4 regions of the Hahella aquimaris genome follow, and region 3 is predicted to be linked to each of the others. Evidence: predicted binding sites of a transcription regulator. Region 3 holds the regulator's gene; each other region holds the start of a gene.
The links. The regulator sigma-54, encoded in region 3, starts transcription at its own class of promoters, with help from an activator protein. The targets are predictions, from matches to a motif close to TGGCACNNNNNTTGCTNT.

Region 1 (4,201 bases), 2.3 Mb from region 3:
GCTCGCAGGCAACCACTCGCCATACAAAAAGTGAAAAGCCGCCCGCAAGCCAGCGTCAGGCCCAATATGACGCAGTACGGCATAACGCCCTGCCGAAAGGGTTTTAGCGATGACGCCGCAGGGGTTTTCTTCAATCTCTGAGTTAACGCCTGCGCACAAGTCCATGCGGAACGCCTCCGCCGGCGCAGACTCTGGATCGTTGTACAGGATGTTATAGGTGGCGCTGATGGAGGGAGGTAGTTTGTTGGCTTTACGCCATTCGATAAAGCGCCTGATGGATTCGCCCAGACGTTCTGAAGCGCCGCGATGTTCCAGCGCCGCTACCGGAATGGCCTCCTGTTCTACGATATTGACTGAATAGTTCGAGTTATCCGTTAGCATAATGTTCGCCCTCGCTCTGAGTAGAAGTTCTTCATGATCGCGCCAAGGCTCCCACCGCGGTTGTCGCCGAAACTGGGAAGGCGTTTGCCCGCACACTTTCTTGAAGGCTCGGGAAAAGGCTTCCAGGCTGTCAAACCCGGTATTCAACGCAATATCCGTCACGTTATAACGGCTGCGATAGGCCAGCTCATGAGCGGCTTTCTTTAACCGCCGCCACTGCACATACTTGTACACGCCCATTCCCATGCTCGCAGAAAACTGCCGGTGGAAATGAAATTTTGAGAAGTGAGCGACCTGGCTCAGCTCTTCGACGCTCAAGCCATCAAGCAAATGCTGATCAATGTATACCAGCACGCGCCGCAGTCGGTTTTGATAAGTGCTTACAGTCGTCTCATTCGCCATATTCGCCTCAACGGAGAGCAGTGTGGCAGTGCGGGCGCAGACTCGCCTGATCGATCTTGCTGACTATCGCTGTCGGCGGCAGTCTGGGCTTAACCAGCATCAGCACCGCCGACGTCGGGCTCATTTCAGACCCAGTTTCTTGGCCATTTTATGCAGATTACTCGAATCCACCTCCAGCTCACGAGCAGCGGCGGCCCAGGAGCCATCGTGACGATTCACCGACTCACGGATCACTTCGCGCTGGCAGTCCTCCACCGCGGTGCGCAGGGAGCGGACGCGCGCATGACTCAAGCTTTCCGACATCAAGCTTTCTCTGGGCGCCGACACAGCGTCGCCGTAGTCCAGGTCCAGTAACGCCGCATCCAGCGTCACAATATCATTGCGGCTGGCGCCGCGGCTGATCGCTTTGAGCGCCGCACGACTGATTACGTGCTCCAGCTCCCGTACATTTCCCGGCCAGGAATATGCGCACAGCGCCTGCTCCGCCGCTCGCGACAGCCGCAGGCTGCGCACGCCCAGGCGGGAGCGGTTAAGTTCCAGAAAGTGCCCCGCCAGCACCAGCACATCGGAGCCCCGCTCGCGCAACGGTGGAATCCATACAGGATAGACGGACAAGCGGTGATACAGATCCGCCCGGAAATCGCCAGCGCGAACACTTTCTTTCAACTGTCGATTTGTCGCAGCGATGACCCGCACATCCACTTGCCTTGGTTTGTCCTCGCCCAAGCGTTGAATCTCTCCGTTCTGCAGAGTCCGCAACAACTTGGCCTGCACGCTGAGCGGCAACTCACCCACTTCATCAAGAAAGATGACGCCTCCTTGCGCCGCTTCAAACCGGCCTGCGCGATCCGCCGTCGCGCCCGAGAATGCGCCTTTGCTATGACCGAACAGCTCACTTTCCACCAGAGATTCCGGCAACGCCGCGCAATTCACGTGGATCAACGGGCGCTCCCGACGCGGCGAACGACTGTGCAAGCGTCGCGCAAACAGCTCCTTGCCCACCCCGGTTTCCCCCATCAGCAGCACCGGCAACTCTGAGTCCGCCACCACGTCCAATTCCCGCAGCAGACTTCGGATACTGTCGCTGGAGCCAATGATCTCGCTTTCCTCCTGCGCTACGCCCCGCCGATCTCCATCCTGCCGCATGAGCGCCAGATTCCTGCGTTCCTGCTCCAGCCGGGTCACTCTTACCGACGCTTCGATGATCAATGTAAAACGCGCCAGATCCTGCTGCGCCTGCGCATCAAAAGTTCCTTCCTGCAGCGCATCCAGGGTCACCGCTCCCCACAGGACGCCATCCACATAAAGGCTCACGCCCATACAATCATGTACGGGCAAAGGCTCACCGACGCAGCTTTCCAGCAGCCCGTCGTAGGGATCGGGCAAACTCGAATCACAAGGGAAACACACTGGCCGCCGACTGGCCAGAATCGCCGCAAGCCGGGGATGCTTTGCGATGATAAAACGGCGCCCCAAGGTTTCCACCACCAGGCCCTCCGCCGCCAGCGGCCGCAGACTGTCGCCATCAAGCCGTAATAGCGCCACCGCGCCGCACCGAAAATATTCCCGCATAGTGTTCATTAGGCGCTGATAACGCACAGCATGGGGCAGTTCCGTCACCAGGTCCGCCAATAGACTGGCCTCAATCATGGTATTAATCACCTTAAAAGGGTTTTTATAACCCTATTCGATTCGGGTAAAAAACACCACATGTAATTTTTATACCAAAAATATCAATGGCTTAGCCAATGGCACAAAGGTTGCCATTGCTATGGTGAGTTAATCACTATCAAAGGAAACCCGCCATGACCTTACTTGATCGCCCCGTCGGCTGGATCGCTCGCAACCTACCCGGCTCCACCCGCCTCTTTCGTGAATATCAACTGGATTTTTGTTGCGGAGGCGCGAAGAAACTACGGGATGCGCTGGCTGAGAAGGAGATAGAGCCGGACCTTGTGTTGCAGCAGCTCAACGCCTTACAGGAGGAGCCGGAGGATAATTGGAGCCAGGCCGGCCGTCCTGAGCTGATCGACCATATCCTCACCCGTTACCACGCTCGCCATCGCGAGCAGCTTCCAGAGCTGATACACCTCGCCCGCCGCGTGGAGCATGTCCATGGAGAGCGAGAGGAATGTCCCAACGGACTGGCCCAGCATCTGACGGAAATGCTTCAGGAGCTGGAAAGCCACATGATGAAAGAGGAGAACATCCTGTTTCCCATACTACTGGCGGGAATGAGCGGCATGCAGGCGCAAGGCCCTATTTCCGTCATGCGTATGGAGCATGATCAGCACGGCGACGCACTGGCGCATTTAGAGGCGTTGACCAACAACATCACGCCCCCCAAAGGCGCCTGCAACACCTGGCGCGCACTTTACGCCGGGCTCGCCCAACTGCGCGACGACTTGATGCAGCATATCCATCTGGAGAACAACATTTTGTTCGCCGACGCCGTGGAGGACGCCCATGTCTGACTATCGCAAACTCTGGTGGCTGCTAATCGCCGTACTGGGCGTCACCTTCTGCTTGCTCGGGTTCTTTGGTCGCGAGGTTTACCGGCAGGCGCCGCCGATTCCAGAGCGCTATGTCGCCACTACAGGCGAGACCATTTTTACCCATGAGAATATCCTCGATGGGCAGACCGCCTGGCAATCCGTTGGCGGCATGCAACTGGGCTCAATCTGGGGACACGGCGCTTATCAGGCGCCAGACTGGACTGCAGACTGGCTACATCGTGAATTGGAGCGCTGGCTGGAGCTGGCGGCGCAGGAGGTTTATGGCGCCGCTTATAAGGACTTGGATGACGAACGGCGAAGCATCCTGCGCCATCGTCTGAAAAACGAATACCGCACCAACACCTACAACGCGGACAGCGGTGCGGCGACAGTCAGCCCGCGACGGGCGCAGGCCATGGCGGATATCGCGGAGTATTACAGCCGTCTGTTCGGCGACGCGGTGGATTTACAGGGAACTCGTGAAAGTTACGCCATGAAGGAGAATACCCTGCCCGACGCTCAACGCAGAGAAAAACTCGCCGCCTTTTTCTTCTGGACTGCCTGGGCCGCCGCCACGCAAAGACCCGACAGCGACGTCACCTACACCAACAACTGGCCACATGAACCCTTGATAGATAACCGTCCCACCGCGGAAAACATCATGTGGTCCATTGTTAGCGTCGCACTCCTGATCGCCGGCGTCGGTCTGTTGATTTGGGGTTGGGCGTTTCTGCATAAACATGATGAGGCGGAGCCAGTCGCGCCGCTGTCAGATCCACTGACTCGTTTCCCGCTGACGCCATCTCAACAGGCGCTGGGCAAGTACCTGTTCCTGATTGTCGCCCTGTTCGCCTTTCAGGTGCTGCTTGGCGGCTTCACCGCCCACTACACCGTTGAAGGGCAGCACTTTTACGGTCTTGATG
Region 2 (4,201 bases), 1.0 Mb from region 3:
ATATCCAGACTGACTCCCGCCACGGAATTGACTGCCGCTGTTTCCAGCGCTTCCATTTCCGTCAACTCAGGTAAGATGCCCACCAGACGCGACGCCAGCATGGTTTTCCCTGTTCCTGGCGGGCCGAACATCAACATATTGTGATTGCCCGCTGCAGCGATCTCCAACGCCCGCTTGGCTTGAAACTGACCTTTGATGTCCGCCATATCCGGAGCTGCGCGCCTTGGCGCTGTGCGCTCATGCTGGCGGACCGGCGTCATGCGCTCATGTCCCAGCAGAAAGGCGGCCAACTGCCCCAAGGTGGCGGGCGCATAGACATCCAGCGCAGACACCAGACTGGCCTCCTGGGCATTTTGCGGCGGCAGTATAATTTTAGCGCCAGCTTGGGCGCAGCGAAGCGCGGCGGGCAACATTCCCGTTACCGGTCGCAACTCTCCAGAGAGCGCCAGTTCGCCATAGAACTCATATCCTGCAATCGCCTCATCGGGCAATTGCCCTGATGCCGCCAGTACGCCGATGGCGATAGCGAGATCATAACGACCTCCCTCTTTAGGAAGATCTGCGGGGGCGAGATTAATCGTGATGCGACGGGTGGGAAATTCAAAACCGCTGTTGAGTAGCGCGCTCCTGACCCGATCTTTGCTTTCTTTGACAGCGGCTTCAGGAAGCCCAACGATAGACAAGGCCGGCAAGCCGTTTGACAGATGGGCTTCGACTTTTACCAGCGGCGCTTCCACGCCAAGTTTGGCGCGCGTGTTGACGATTGCGAGTGACATACTCCCTCCTTGGATAAGTTCAGCCTCGTTCCTGAGGCGCTAATATGTATGAAATGAAACGTGACCGGCGACCTGATTAGCGTCGCCGGTTAATAAACAGTATCGATGGGCTTACTCGCCCTGCTCAGCCTTGGCCTGTAAAGCCGCCTCCAGTTCAACCACGCGTTTTTCCAGACTGTCCAGTTTCTCGCGGGTGCGGCGCAATACTTCCAATTGCACATCGAACTCTTCCCGGGTCACCAGGTCCAGCTTGGAGATAATGCTGGATAAAGCCGCCTTGGCTTGCTGCTGGACATCTTCATGCGCCGATTTAGCGACATCCGGCAGAAACTGGCCAAAATGCTGGTTGAACGCGTTAAGCAAATCTACTGGTGATACCGACATGGAAAGTCCTCCGTTTTTCGGAGCGGCGATTGTACCACGGCGATCCTGGTTTGTTTATGGAATCCTCCCCGTTTCCCGCCATTGGCTGCAGAACTGAAGGCAATGTGACAATAATTCCTGTTTCTAACGTTGCCCATCCACTTTTTTGCACAAAGTTTGTGCATTTTTCTAAATGCGCACCAGCCACGGGCGCCATTTAACCTCAAACAGGGGCGTGCTGCGCTATAATTGTGCCCTGGTTTTTCCACAAGGTAAGAAATATTCATCTAGTTAACTGTTTTAAATAAATTTTTTATCATTGGCACAGCAGATGCTACATCACGCACAAATTCCGCACATATTTTTGTGCGTGGTTGAGCTTGCTGACTGTGCGATTTCTATAACAGGCGGGTAGATACAAAGGAGAAAAAAATGAAACTGGTAACTGCCATTATCAAGCCATTCAAGCTGGATGATGTGCGTGAAGCACTCTCCGAGATTGGCGTTCAGGGCGTGACCGTGACCGAAGTAAAAGGGTTCGGTCGTCAAAAGGGCCACACCGAGCTATACCGTGGCGCAGAGTATGTCGTCGACTTTCTCCCCAAGGTGAAAATCGAAGTCGCTATCGGCGATGACTTGCTCGATCAAGTCGTAGAAGCCATCACTAAAGCCGCAAACACCGGCAAGATCGGCGACGGCAAAATTTTTGTGGTGGATCTGCAACAAGCCATCCGCATAAGGACCGGCGAGACTGGTACAGACGCGATTTAACCAAAACTAACAACAACTGGTAACTGACAAGCCTAGTGCGGAGGGCTTTTCATGGAAAACAATGTTTTTCACTTACAATATGCATTAGATACCTTCTATTTCCTTGTGATGGGCGCATTGGTCATGTGGATGGCCGCCGGTTTCGCCATGTTGGAATCCGGCCTGGTGCGCGCCAAGAACACCACTGAAATTCTTACCAAAAACGTCGCTCTCTACGCTATCGCCTGCATCATGTATCTGATCTGCGGCTATGAAATCATGTATGGCAGCGGCGGATATTTCCTAAGCGCCATTATGCCTGGCGAGACCTATGTCGACGACACCTTGAAATCATTCGCTGAGCGCGATGGTGGTTTCTCTGGGGGCGCTATCTATTCCGGCGCGTCCGACTTCTTCTTCCAGGTTGTGTTTGTAGCAACCGCCATGTCCATCGTATCCGGAGCCGTCGCCGAACGTATGAAGCTGTGGGCGTTCCTGGCTTTCGCAGTGGTAATGACTGCATTTATCTATCCGATGGAAGGTTCCTGGACCTGGGGTGGAAATGCCGTATTCGGCCTGTATAGCCTGGGTGATATGGGCTTCAAAGACTTCGCTGGTTCCGGCATTGTTCACTTGGCCGGCGCGGCGGCGGCTCTGGCTGGCGTATTGCTGCTTGGCCCACGTAAAGGTAAATATGGCCCTAACGGACAAGTTAACGCTATTCCTGGCGCGAACTTGCCTTTAGCGACACTGGGCACCTTCATCCTGTGGATGGGCTGGTTCGGCTTCAACGGCGGCTCGGTATTGAAGCTGGGCGATATCGGCAACGCCAACTCCGTGGCTATTGTATTCCTGAACACTAACGCCGCGGCGGCCACTGGCGCGATTGCAGCACTTATCACCGCTCGCCTGCTGTTCGGCAAAGCGGACCTGACCATGCTTCTTAACGGGGCCCTGGCAGGTCTGGTGGCGATCACGGCTAACCCGGACGCTCCATCCCCCGTGGCCTCATCTCTGATTGGCGTAGTGGCTGGCGTGCTGGTGGTATTCTCCATCGTGACGCTGGATAAACTGAAAATCGACGATCCTGTTGGCGCGATCTCTGTACACGGCGCTTGCGGTCTGCTGGGTCTTCTGGTGGTTCCCTTCACAACTGACGTTAGCTTCATGGCTCAGCTGGCTGGCGCGCTAACCATCTTCGTATGGGTATTCGCAACCAGCTTGGTGGTGTGGGGCCTGATTAAAGTAATCATGGGCATCCGCGTCAGCGAAGAAGAAGAGTACGAAGGCGTGGATCTGGCGGAATGCGGGATGGAAGCCTATCCTGAATTCACCCGCGACTGACCTCGCAAAACGACCTCAAAGAGGGCTGCCATTCGGCGGCCCTTTTTCGTGTAAGCAGGATACCGGTGTTATTAGAAGTCTGCGCCCCCAGCCATAACGACGGGGCGTACATATTTTCCCCTAGTTACGCTGCCCGACAGCGTGATTAAAATGCGTGCAATTCTATAGGGTTAATAAGATGTTAGCATCCATCATCGGCACACTGGCCGCGCTGCTCACCACACTGGCGTTCCTGCCCCAGGTCAGACAAACGTTAAAAACGAAAAACACATCCGGCATCTCGCTGGGAATGTATAGCATTTTTACGTTAGGCGTATTTCTGTGGTTGCTTTATGGGATCATGATGGTCGCGTGGCCGATTATTATTGCTAATACGCTGACATTAGCATTGGCGTCCACGGTACTGGCGCTAAAGCTGAAGCACGGCTGACGGCCCGGCGACAAATTCGTCTACGGCAGAATTTCTATAGGTGTGCCATCCGGCACCAAAGACCAGATCTCATCCATCGCCTGATTGTTAACGGCGATACATCCATCCGTCCAATCAAATTCGTAAAGCCAGATACTGTCGCGGTCGTGATTAAAGCCATTGGGCCAGCCATGAATCATGATCATTCCGCCAGGCTCTCGTCCCTGGCTTTTCGCGTATTCAATGTCCTGGTCATTAGGGTAAGAGACGTGAATGGATTTATGAAAAGCGCTGTTAGGATTACGCCAGTCAAGTGAGTAGGTGCCTTCAGGCGTTCGCTCATCCCCTTCAAACTGTTTATGTCCCTGAGGCTTATCGCCCAGGGCGATGGGATATACCCGTAAAGGCTTACCTTCTTTCAACAGAATCAAAAGTCTGGACGCCTTCTTTACCTGAACTTTATCCACCAGAGGAGCCATATATGCGGATTCAGACAACGCCAGCGATGTTTGCGCCTGCTCCGCGCCAACACTGCAAGCAAAAAGAACACCCGCCAGAA
Region 3 (4,201 bases):
CAGAACGAACAGCAGGTCTACGGGTTCGTTGTCTATGGCGTCAAAAGGGATCTTGTCCTTGAGTGTAATCAAGGCCCCTATGATGCGGTCGCAGTTTTCCAGGCGGCAGTGGGGTATTGCGATGCCCTGGCCGATACCAGTGCTGCCGAGTCTTTCACGGCAGATCAGGTTGGTAAAAATGGCGTTCTCGTCCAAAAATGGAAAATGTTGCGCAATCAGATTGGCGATATATTCGAGAACGCGCTTCTTACTCGAGCCCGACACCCCACAGCGTGTGAGGGCGGGCGAGATAATTGACTCAATAGTTAGTGTGGTTTGGGCCATGTTCTGTTATCTGGCGGATGCGCCGTGCATCCGATCAACGTGCTTCTCTTTGTGTTTGAGGATCTGGCGATCTAATTTGTCCACCAGTGCGTCAATTGACGCGTACATATCTTCGTGTTCAGCATTGGCATGCAGGTCAGCGCCGCTTATGTGCATGGTTGCTTCTGCAATCTGACGCTGTTTTTGAATGGAGAGCGTAACTTGGACATTACTGATACTGTCGAAGTGTCGTTCGAGCTTGTCGAACTTGTTGTTAACGTAATCTTTCAGTGCTTCAGTTAACTCGACTTGATGTCCGGTGATGTTCATTTGCATACTTTGCTCCTAATGCCAATATACGGTGCATTATGAATTTTGCACTTCCATGAAAAATACTAGCACATCCAGTTTGTGACTATTTGATTTAAGTCTTATACCTGTATTCCTCCTTTTAAATTAATCGCTTACGTTCATTGGAAGGCGGAATGGAAAGCGCCTCCCGGTACTTTGCGATCGTGCGACGGGCGACGTTGATGCCCTGTTCGCCAAGCAGCGCAGCAATTTTGCTGTCGCTCAATGGTTTCTTCGGTGATTCCGCCGCAACTAACTTCTTGATAATAGCTCTAATAGCGGTCGAAGAACACTCGCCACCCGTGTCTGTGCTGACATGGCTGGAGAAAAAGTACTTCAGCTCAAATACGCCGCGAGGAGTGTGCATATATTTCTGGGTGGTCACCCGGGAAATGGTTGACTCATGCATCTCCACCGCCTCCGCAATATCGTGCAGCACCAGCGGCTTCATCGCCTCTTCGCCGTACTCTAGGAATCCTTGCTGATGTTCGACGATTTGTGAAGCGACTTTCAACAGAGTTTCATTACGGCTTTGCAAGCTTTTGATAAACCAGCGCGCTTCCTGTAACTGATCGCGCAAGTAAGTGTTGTCTGAGCTGTTGTCCGCGCGTCTCACCAAGCCCGCATAGCCAGGGTTGATGCGGATCTTGGGGGCGATTTCCGGATTCAGCTCCACCAGCCACCGGCCATTGTTTTTTTTGACGATAACGTCAGGAACCACATATTCGGTATTGCTTTCCTGAATGCCTTCGCCCGGTCTTGGGTTCAAACTTTGAATCAGCTTTAGTACTTCCCGCAGATCGTCTTCTTTCAGGCGGCTGCGACGCATTAGTTGGGCGTAGTCGCGGTTGCCAAGCAGATTGATGTAGTGGCTGACCACCAGCTTGGCTTGACCTAGCCAAGGGGTGTCTTTCGGCAGTTGATTCAGCTGGCTCAGCAGGCAATCCTGCAGGTTGCAGGTGGCGACACCGGGAGGATCGAATTGCTGGATACGTTTTAAAACTGCGCATACTTCGTCCAGCTCAATTTCTTCTTCCCCCTCAGTTTGCAGACCGCTATGAATTTCATCGGGAGTGAGGGAGAGATAACCATCAGGACTGACTGCATCAATAATCGCTACGGCGATCATGCGGTCAATGTCGGACATGGGGGTAAGGTTGAGTTGCCAGAGAAGGTGGTCTTGCAGGGTTTCGCCTTTGCTGTTGCGGGACTCGAAGTCGTATTCGTCATCCTCGCCGCCGCTGTAGTTGCTTGATCCGCTTTGGAAGACATCATCCCAGGCGGTATCGACGGGCAAATCGTTCGGAATGGAGTCGGACCAGTTGTCCTCTTCAGCGAACCCCCCTTCATCCATGCCCGACTCCTGCGTTCGTTCCTTGCTGGAGTTGTTGGCGAGCATGTCGCTGATCGTATCGTTCTGAACGTGGTTGGGTGATTCGTCCTCTTCAGACACTTCCAGCATGGGGTTGGACTCAAGCGCTTGTTGAATCTCCTGCTGTAAATCCAGTGTTGAAAGCTGCAAAAGTTTTATTGCTTGTTGCAGTTGCGGGGTCATGGTCAGCTGTTGACCCAGCTTTAACTGCAATGAAGTTTTCATAACCATCTGATGCTTACCACCGATTCAGGCACAGATCTTGTGAGTTTTTCATAGTTATTAGGTGCTTTAATCCTAAGCTCTTGAGCCTTGAGGTCCATCTGGGATGGAGACCGCCGGTTAAACTAAAGTTTGAACTGGTCACCCAGATAGACCTCTCTAACCTTTGGGTTGGCAAGGATATCACTTGGGGCGCCGCTTGCGATAATAAATCCTTCACTGACAATATAGGCGCGTTCACAAATATCCAAGGTCTCGCGCACATTATGATCTGTAATTAAAACGCCGATGCCGCGCTTTTTGAGATGCTCAATAATCTGCTTGATATCGTTGACGGAAATAGGGTCCACCCCGGCGAATGGTTCATCCAGCAGGACAAATTTTGGCTCTGTGGCCAGCGCGCGAGCGATTTCCACGCGTCGACGTTCGCCCCCTGAGAGGCTCATGCCAAGGCTTTTGCGAATATGGGTGATGTGAAACTCCTGTAGCAGTTCTTCCATTTTTAGTTTGCGCTCCTTGCGGCTGAGATCTGCTCTGGTCTCAAGGATGGCGTAGATATTGTCCTCCACTGACAGCTTTCTGAAGACCGATGCTTCCTGTGGCAGATAGCCGATGCCCTTGCGCGCTCTCCCGTGCATAGGCAGGCCAGTGATTTCCGCTTCGTCAATGAATACGCTGCCTTTGTCGCTGGGGATCAGTCCTACCACCATGTAAAAGCAGGTGGTTTTTCCTGCGCCGTTAGGTCCGAGGAGGCCAACGATTTCGCCGCTGCGAATTTCAACGGACACATCTTTTACAACAGGCCGTTTTTTGTAGGCCTTGGCCAGATTTCTGGCAGTGAGGGTGCTCATTGTTTATTAGATTTGGGCGGATGATAGATGATTTCAACCTGCTCGGTTTGATTGCCCGATGAGGCTCCCTTTGCCGTGACTAAACGCTTGTCTGTGAAATAAATGATTTCTTCGCCTTCCACTGAGCTGTTGTCCTGAAGAATGCGCGCATGGTTACGCATAACGACTTTACTCTGGCTGCGGTCATAGTCCATGTTTTCTGCGTAAGCGTGGGTTTCAGTTTGTTTTTCTTCGTCAAACTGCACCAAATGAGCAGGCTTGCCGGTTGCTTGGAAGCGACTGATGCCATTGTCATCGGTGTATAAAATGACTTTGTCCGCCTCAATGCTGGATTTGCCTTGGGTAATGACGACATTGCCAATATAGGTGTCGATGCCTTTCTGGCCGTCTCTCTCCCAGCGACCGGCTTTGATGCGCACTGGTTCATCGCTGCCGTTAAGAAGGTCCAAAGCATGGCTTAACGGGGCGAAAATAAAGCCCAGCAACAGCGCCACGGTGAATAGTTTACTTGGGTTGTGCATAAACGCCGGTTACCTGAGAAAGTAATACAATAAGCTTTTTATCAATGTCCGCCTCCATTCCGACAGCGGTTAACTGATTGATATTTGAAGTTATCTTAACGGGTTGATCGGTGCTGATAAAGCGTGACTTGTTGTTGTAGTCAAGCGCTTGCGTTTGCATGAGAATCGGCGCGCCGTCGTTGGATGCGCCATTTACCTCTACATCTCCACGCAGTTTCAAGGTGTCCTGCTTGATAAGCAGTTCGCCCTCCAAAGACTCTACATGCCAGCTTTTCTCCCCTTGCTGGAAGATTTCCAGGTTGGGGCGCGTCAGTACGCCAGTGTCCGTATCGGGGTAGTGCTTCGCCAGTTGGCTTTGCAGGCGGCTGGTGAGTGCGCCTTCTTTGTTGTAGGTGGTGTAAACCGCGTTGATGACAAATGCGTCAGGCTCGTCTTTCAGGAGTGACTCTTCCTCGAAGAACGGGGCGCTTGCTTCGTCCTGATAGGCGACTAGATAAAAAACCAGAAACGCCGCCAAAGCCGCGTAGAGCCACTTGCTGTATTGTCTGAACAGTTCTGTCATGAAGTTATAAATAGGCTTC
Region 4 (4,201 bases), 130 kb from region 3:
TGAGGCGGGCGGCGACGACTTTCTGTCAAAACCCTATAACCGCATTATCCTGCAAGCCAAGATCAACGCTTTCAACCGCATGCGGATCATGCATAAAACTCTGTTGCGGCAACGGGACCAGATCGCCGAACACAACGACCATATGGTGCGCGAGCAACAGGTCGCCAAAACCGTGTTCGACAATGTGGCCCATGTGGGTTGCCTCGGCGCCAACAATATTAAGCATTTGCTTTCGCCTCTGGCGGTCTTTAACGGCGACGTGTTGTTAGCCTGTCAGAAACCGTCTGGCGGCATGCACGTGCTGCTTGGGGATTTCACTGGCCATGGCCTGCCGGCGGCGATCGGCGCCATGCCGCTGGCGGAGATTTTCTATGGCATGACCAGCAAAGGGTATGCGCTGGGAGATATCCTCCGGGAAGTGAATCAGAAACTGCGCAAAATTCTGCCGGTGGGTTTTTTCTGCTGCGCCTGTATGGCGGAGTTGAACTTCGAGCAGGAAGAAATCGAGATCTGGATCGGCGGTTTGCCGGATTGTTATCTGGTGCAGGGCGATCAGTTGATCAAGGTCGCTTCCAACCGTTTGCCCCTTGGCATCCTCAAAGGCGAAGCTTTCGACGCGCGAACCTACCGCTTTGAAATGAAGCACGGCGATCGGGTGTATTTGTGGTCGGACGGCATTGTCGAAGCGACCAACGCGAAAGGGGAAATGTTCGGCGAAAAACGCCTGCAGCAGGTTTTTGAGGATAATCTGCAGGAGACTAACCTGTTTGAAAAAATCCGCCGCTCTGTGGTCGACTTCATGGGAGAGGGCGGTCCCAGCGACGATTTGACGTTGGTGGAGCTCACCATGATGCCGGAGAAGGAATTGGGGATAGAGAACAACTATCTCACCAATACCGGCCTCAAAGGTCCGCAGCACTGGCGTATGGCGTATGAACTGCGCAGCGACTCCCTGGCTGTGTTCGACCCGGTGCCGTTGCTGTTGCAGATCGTCATGGAAGTACCCGGATTGCGCACGCGCAACGGCGAAATGTTCACCATTCTCAGTGAACTTTACACCAATGCGTTGGAGCATGGCGTGTTGGGCCTGCACTCCAAACTCAAGGCCAGTCCGGACGGATTTGCAGAATATTATCGCCTGCGCGAGGAGCGCATTCGCCAGTTGGACGGGCATTTCGTGAAGGTGGACGTTCGCCATAAAGGCGCCGTCGCCGGAGGCGTGTTGACGATTCGAGTGGAAGACAGTGGAAAAGGCTTTGATTATCAGAAGCTCGACGGTAAATTACCGGGTCCGACCTGTTATAGTGGTCGTGGCACGGCCCTGCTGCTCTCCATGTGCAGTCGCGTGGAGTACTTCGGTCAGGGCAATATCGTTGAAGTGGATTATGAGTGGCAAGCTTGAATATGAGTTCGAACGATCTGTCTCACCTTGATATGGGCGCCCTGGCGGAATTGCGGGAAGTAATGGAAGACGACTTTCAGATATTGGTGGAGACCTTTATCGGAGATACAGTCGAACGTATGCGCGCTATCCGTGCGACGCTGGTCAGCAATGACCCGGACGCATTCAGTCGCGGCTGTCACAGCATCAAAGGCAGCGCCACTAATCTGGGCTTGCCGGCGTTGTCCGAACTGTGTCGTCAAGGAGAGTTGATCGGCAAGTTCAAGCAAATGGAGAAGGCGCGTGAAGTGTTTGAGTCCATTGAGCAGGAATTTGAGGTCGTGCAGTCCTTATTGCGGGATCAGGTGTAGCGGGCGGCGCATCGTCCCTTCCGGCGGTATGTGTCAGTCATATTCGCTGAAGAACTTATCTTTATTTTCATCTCCCTCCCAGGCTTTGGCCCCGGTCAGGCGTAACTTGGCCTGATCTGTGCATTTATCCCATAAAACAATGGTTTTGCCGCTTTCGCGACAGCGATTGCCGCGTTGGCGTCGGTGAGACCTGTTGCATTCGCAGGTAAGTTGTAACTTGGATTTGAGGACAGTAAATGGACAGCTCAGTGGCATTTATTGATACACCCAAAGTCGCGCCGAAATCGACTCCGAAGCCTTCAGGCAATCAGAGGGATGAGGCTAACGCTATGAATGATAAGGATGATCGCTTCTCTGAGGTGCTGGATCGCGAAGTTGCGGGCAAGACTGACAAAGCGGATAAGAAAGACGTCAAAGCGGAAAGCAGCGATGAGAAGAAAGCGCCTGATGACGATAAAGCGTCAGAGGATGTGAAGACTGTCATGCAGGCGACGCTGGCGGACATGGACCAGACCACATCGCAGAGCGGAGTGAATTTGCCGTCAGGGGAGCAAGCCGTAACGGAAAACGATGAAGAATCCATCAAGGCGATGGCTCTGGTTGAGTTGTCAGTGGATGAAGAAGAGGACGCAGATCCTACCGGAAAAAGCGCGCTGACGCCTTTGGCGCGGGCGGTGCATGACGCGGTTGAGGGCGATGAGGGCGATGAGGAAAACGCAATAGAGAAAAAGGGCGGCGAACTGATCAAGCTGACCCAGGCGCTTACGGCAAACAGTAAGGGCGGTGGGCAGGAGGCTGGCGCGGATGGCGAAACCCTGGACGCCGCGTTGCTGAAGCTGGCGGAGTCGCAGAGCGCGGCCAAACCCAACGCCTTGCACGGAGTCGCCGCGAACATCCGTGCGGAATTCAAAGTCGATGCGGCCGCGCCGCCCTATGTCACCACTCTGCAGCAACCGGTGCAGGGAGACGACTGGGGCGAGGGGATGGCGCAGAAAGTGGTCTGGTTCGTGGGACAGAAGATTCAATCCGCCAGCGTGCATCTGAATCCGCCGGAGTTGGGCCCCATCGAAATGAAAATTCATGTGCAGAAAGATCAGGCCCACGTGCAGATTCAAAGCCCTCACGCCATCGTCCGCGATATGGCGGAAGGGACGGCGCATCGGCTACGGGAACTGCTTGCGGAGCAAGGCTTGCAGTTATCCCAGTTTGATGTCTCCAGTCAGCAGCAACAAACGGGAACGGGTAGCGGTCAGGAATCCGGGGGCGCCGATGGAGGACTGTTTGGCGGGGAAGGGGACGAGGAGGGCGCAGCTGTGGCGGGAATCGAACAAGCCTTGGCCACGGATCGCATGGTGGATTATTACGTCTGATGGTTTTTCACTGAAAAATCAAAGGAATGAACTACACTTATCGACAAGGAGGCGGCGGCTTCCCCAGTGACCTGTTTATCTGTCGATGGTGGAAAATAAGTTATGGCGAAAGACAATAGTGGAGAAGGCGGCGAGGAGTCCGGTAAATCAGGCGGCCTGAGCAAGAAGCTGATCATTATCATCGTTCTGGTTCTGGTGATCGCTGTGGGAGCCAGTGTGGGAGTGACCATGATGCTGCTCAAGTCTTCTCCCGACGAGGGCGCGCCGGCGGAAGGCGGCGATCAAGCGGCTGCGCCGGTGAAGGCGGAGGCTATCTATTACGACATGCGTCCGCCATTGGTGGTCACTTTCGATTACAAAGGCAAGCAGCGGTTTTTGCAGGCGAGCATCAGTTTGTTGACCCGGAATCAGGGCGTGCTGGATGGTGTGGAGCTGCATATGCCGGTCATCCGTAACCGCTTGATAAACTTGTATAGCGGCAAAGATTTCGAAAACGTGCAGACGGACGAAGGTCGTCTCGCGCTGTTGTCTGAGTCGCTGGAAGCAATCAACACCGCTCTGAAGGAGCAGGGCGTGAATGGAGAAATTGAGCAGGTGCTGTTCACCAATTTCGTGTTGCAGTAACCGCGGGCGCGATGTATCGATTCGTCACGCCGAAACGCTGTCAGACCCGGAGACGGGGCTTGTTATAGGCCCGTCTCAGGTGATAGAACTAGATGCATAACATTTCCTGTTAGACCCTGGGTCAAGGTGTAGGGCTGTGCAAGATTTATTATCTCAAGACGAAATTGATGCGCTCTTACATGGCGTGGACGATGGCGACGTCGACACCGAGGAGGATGTCGATGCGGCGGGGGTGCGCAGTTACGACCTGACCAGCCAGGACCGTATTGTCCGCGGCCGCATGCCGACCCTGGAGATGATCAACGAACGCTTCGCCCGCTATACCCGTATCAGTCTTTTCAACCTGTTGCGCCGCAATGCTGACGTGGCCTCCGGCGGCGTGCAGATTCTGAAGTTCGGGGAATATATTCATACGCTTTACGTGCCCACCAGTCTCAATCTGGTGAAGATTCGTC

Region 1: ytfE (iron-sulfur cluster repair protein YtfE) is a predicted target of sigma-54. The motif match lies at 2,533-2,550, and genes of this name have one in related genera.
Region 2: glnK (P-II family nitrogen regulator) is a predicted target of sigma-54. The motif match lies at 1,460-1,477, and genes of this name have one in related genera.
Region 4: O5O45_RS02000 (flagellar hook-length control protein FliK) is a predicted target of sigma-54. The motif match lies at 1,860-1,877, and genes of this name have one in related genera.

What each region holds. Positions count from the first base shown of each region.
Region 1 is NZ_CP132203.1:5,098,287-5,102,487, forward strand. Features, by position in the region: gene O5O45_RS22510 (AraC family transcriptional regulator) at 1-783, opposite strand, end outside; gene norR (nitric oxide reductase transcriptional regulator NorR) at 904-2,433, opposite strand; gene ytfE (iron-sulfur cluster repair protein YtfE) at 2,589-3,257, shown strand; gene O5O45_RS22525 (nitric-oxide reductase large subunit) at 3,250-4,201, shown strand, end outside.
Region 2 is NZ_CP132203.1:6,411,955-6,416,155, reverse strand. Features, by position in the region: gene O5O45_RS28500 (YifB family Mg chelatase-like AAA ATPase) at 1-776, opposite strand, end outside; gene O5O45_RS28495 (accessory factor UbiK family protein) at 888-1,160, opposite strand; gene glnK (P-II family nitrogen regulator) at 1,572-1,910, shown strand; gene O5O45_RS28485 (ammonium transporter) at 1,962-3,233, shown strand; gene O5O45_RS28480 (SemiSWEET transporter) at 3,412-3,663, shown strand; gene O5O45_RS28475 (L,D-transpeptidase family protein) at 3,684-4,201, opposite strand, start outside.
Region 3 is NZ_CP132203.1:270,988-275,188, forward strand. Features, by position in the region: gene ptsN (PTS IIA-like nitrogen regulatory protein PtsN) at 1-324, opposite strand, end outside; gene hpf (ribosome hibernation-promoting factor, HPF/YfiA family) at 331-639, opposite strand; gene O5O45_RS01375 (RNA polymerase factor sigma-54) at 755-2,251, opposite strand; gene lptB (LPS export ABC transporter ATP-binding protein) at 2,374-3,099, opposite strand; gene lptA (lipopolysaccharide transport periplasmic protein LptA) at 3,096-3,620, opposite strand; gene lptC (LPS export ABC transporter periplasmic protein LptC) at 3,604-4,182, opposite strand; gene O5O45_RS01395 (KdsC family phosphatase) at 4,187-4,201, opposite strand, start outside.
Region 4 is NZ_CP132203.1:397,179-401,379, forward strand. Features, by position in the region: gene O5O45_RS01990 (ATP-binding SpoIIE family protein phosphatase) at 1-1,402, shown strand, start outside; gene O5O45_RS01995 (Hpt domain-containing protein) at 1,405-1,752, shown strand; gene O5O45_RS02000 (flagellar hook-length control protein FliK) at 2,082-3,122, shown strand; gene O5O45_RS02005 (flagellar basal body-associated FliL family protein) at 3,225-3,746, shown strand; gene fliM (flagellar motor switch protein FliM) at 3,883-4,201, shown strand, end outside.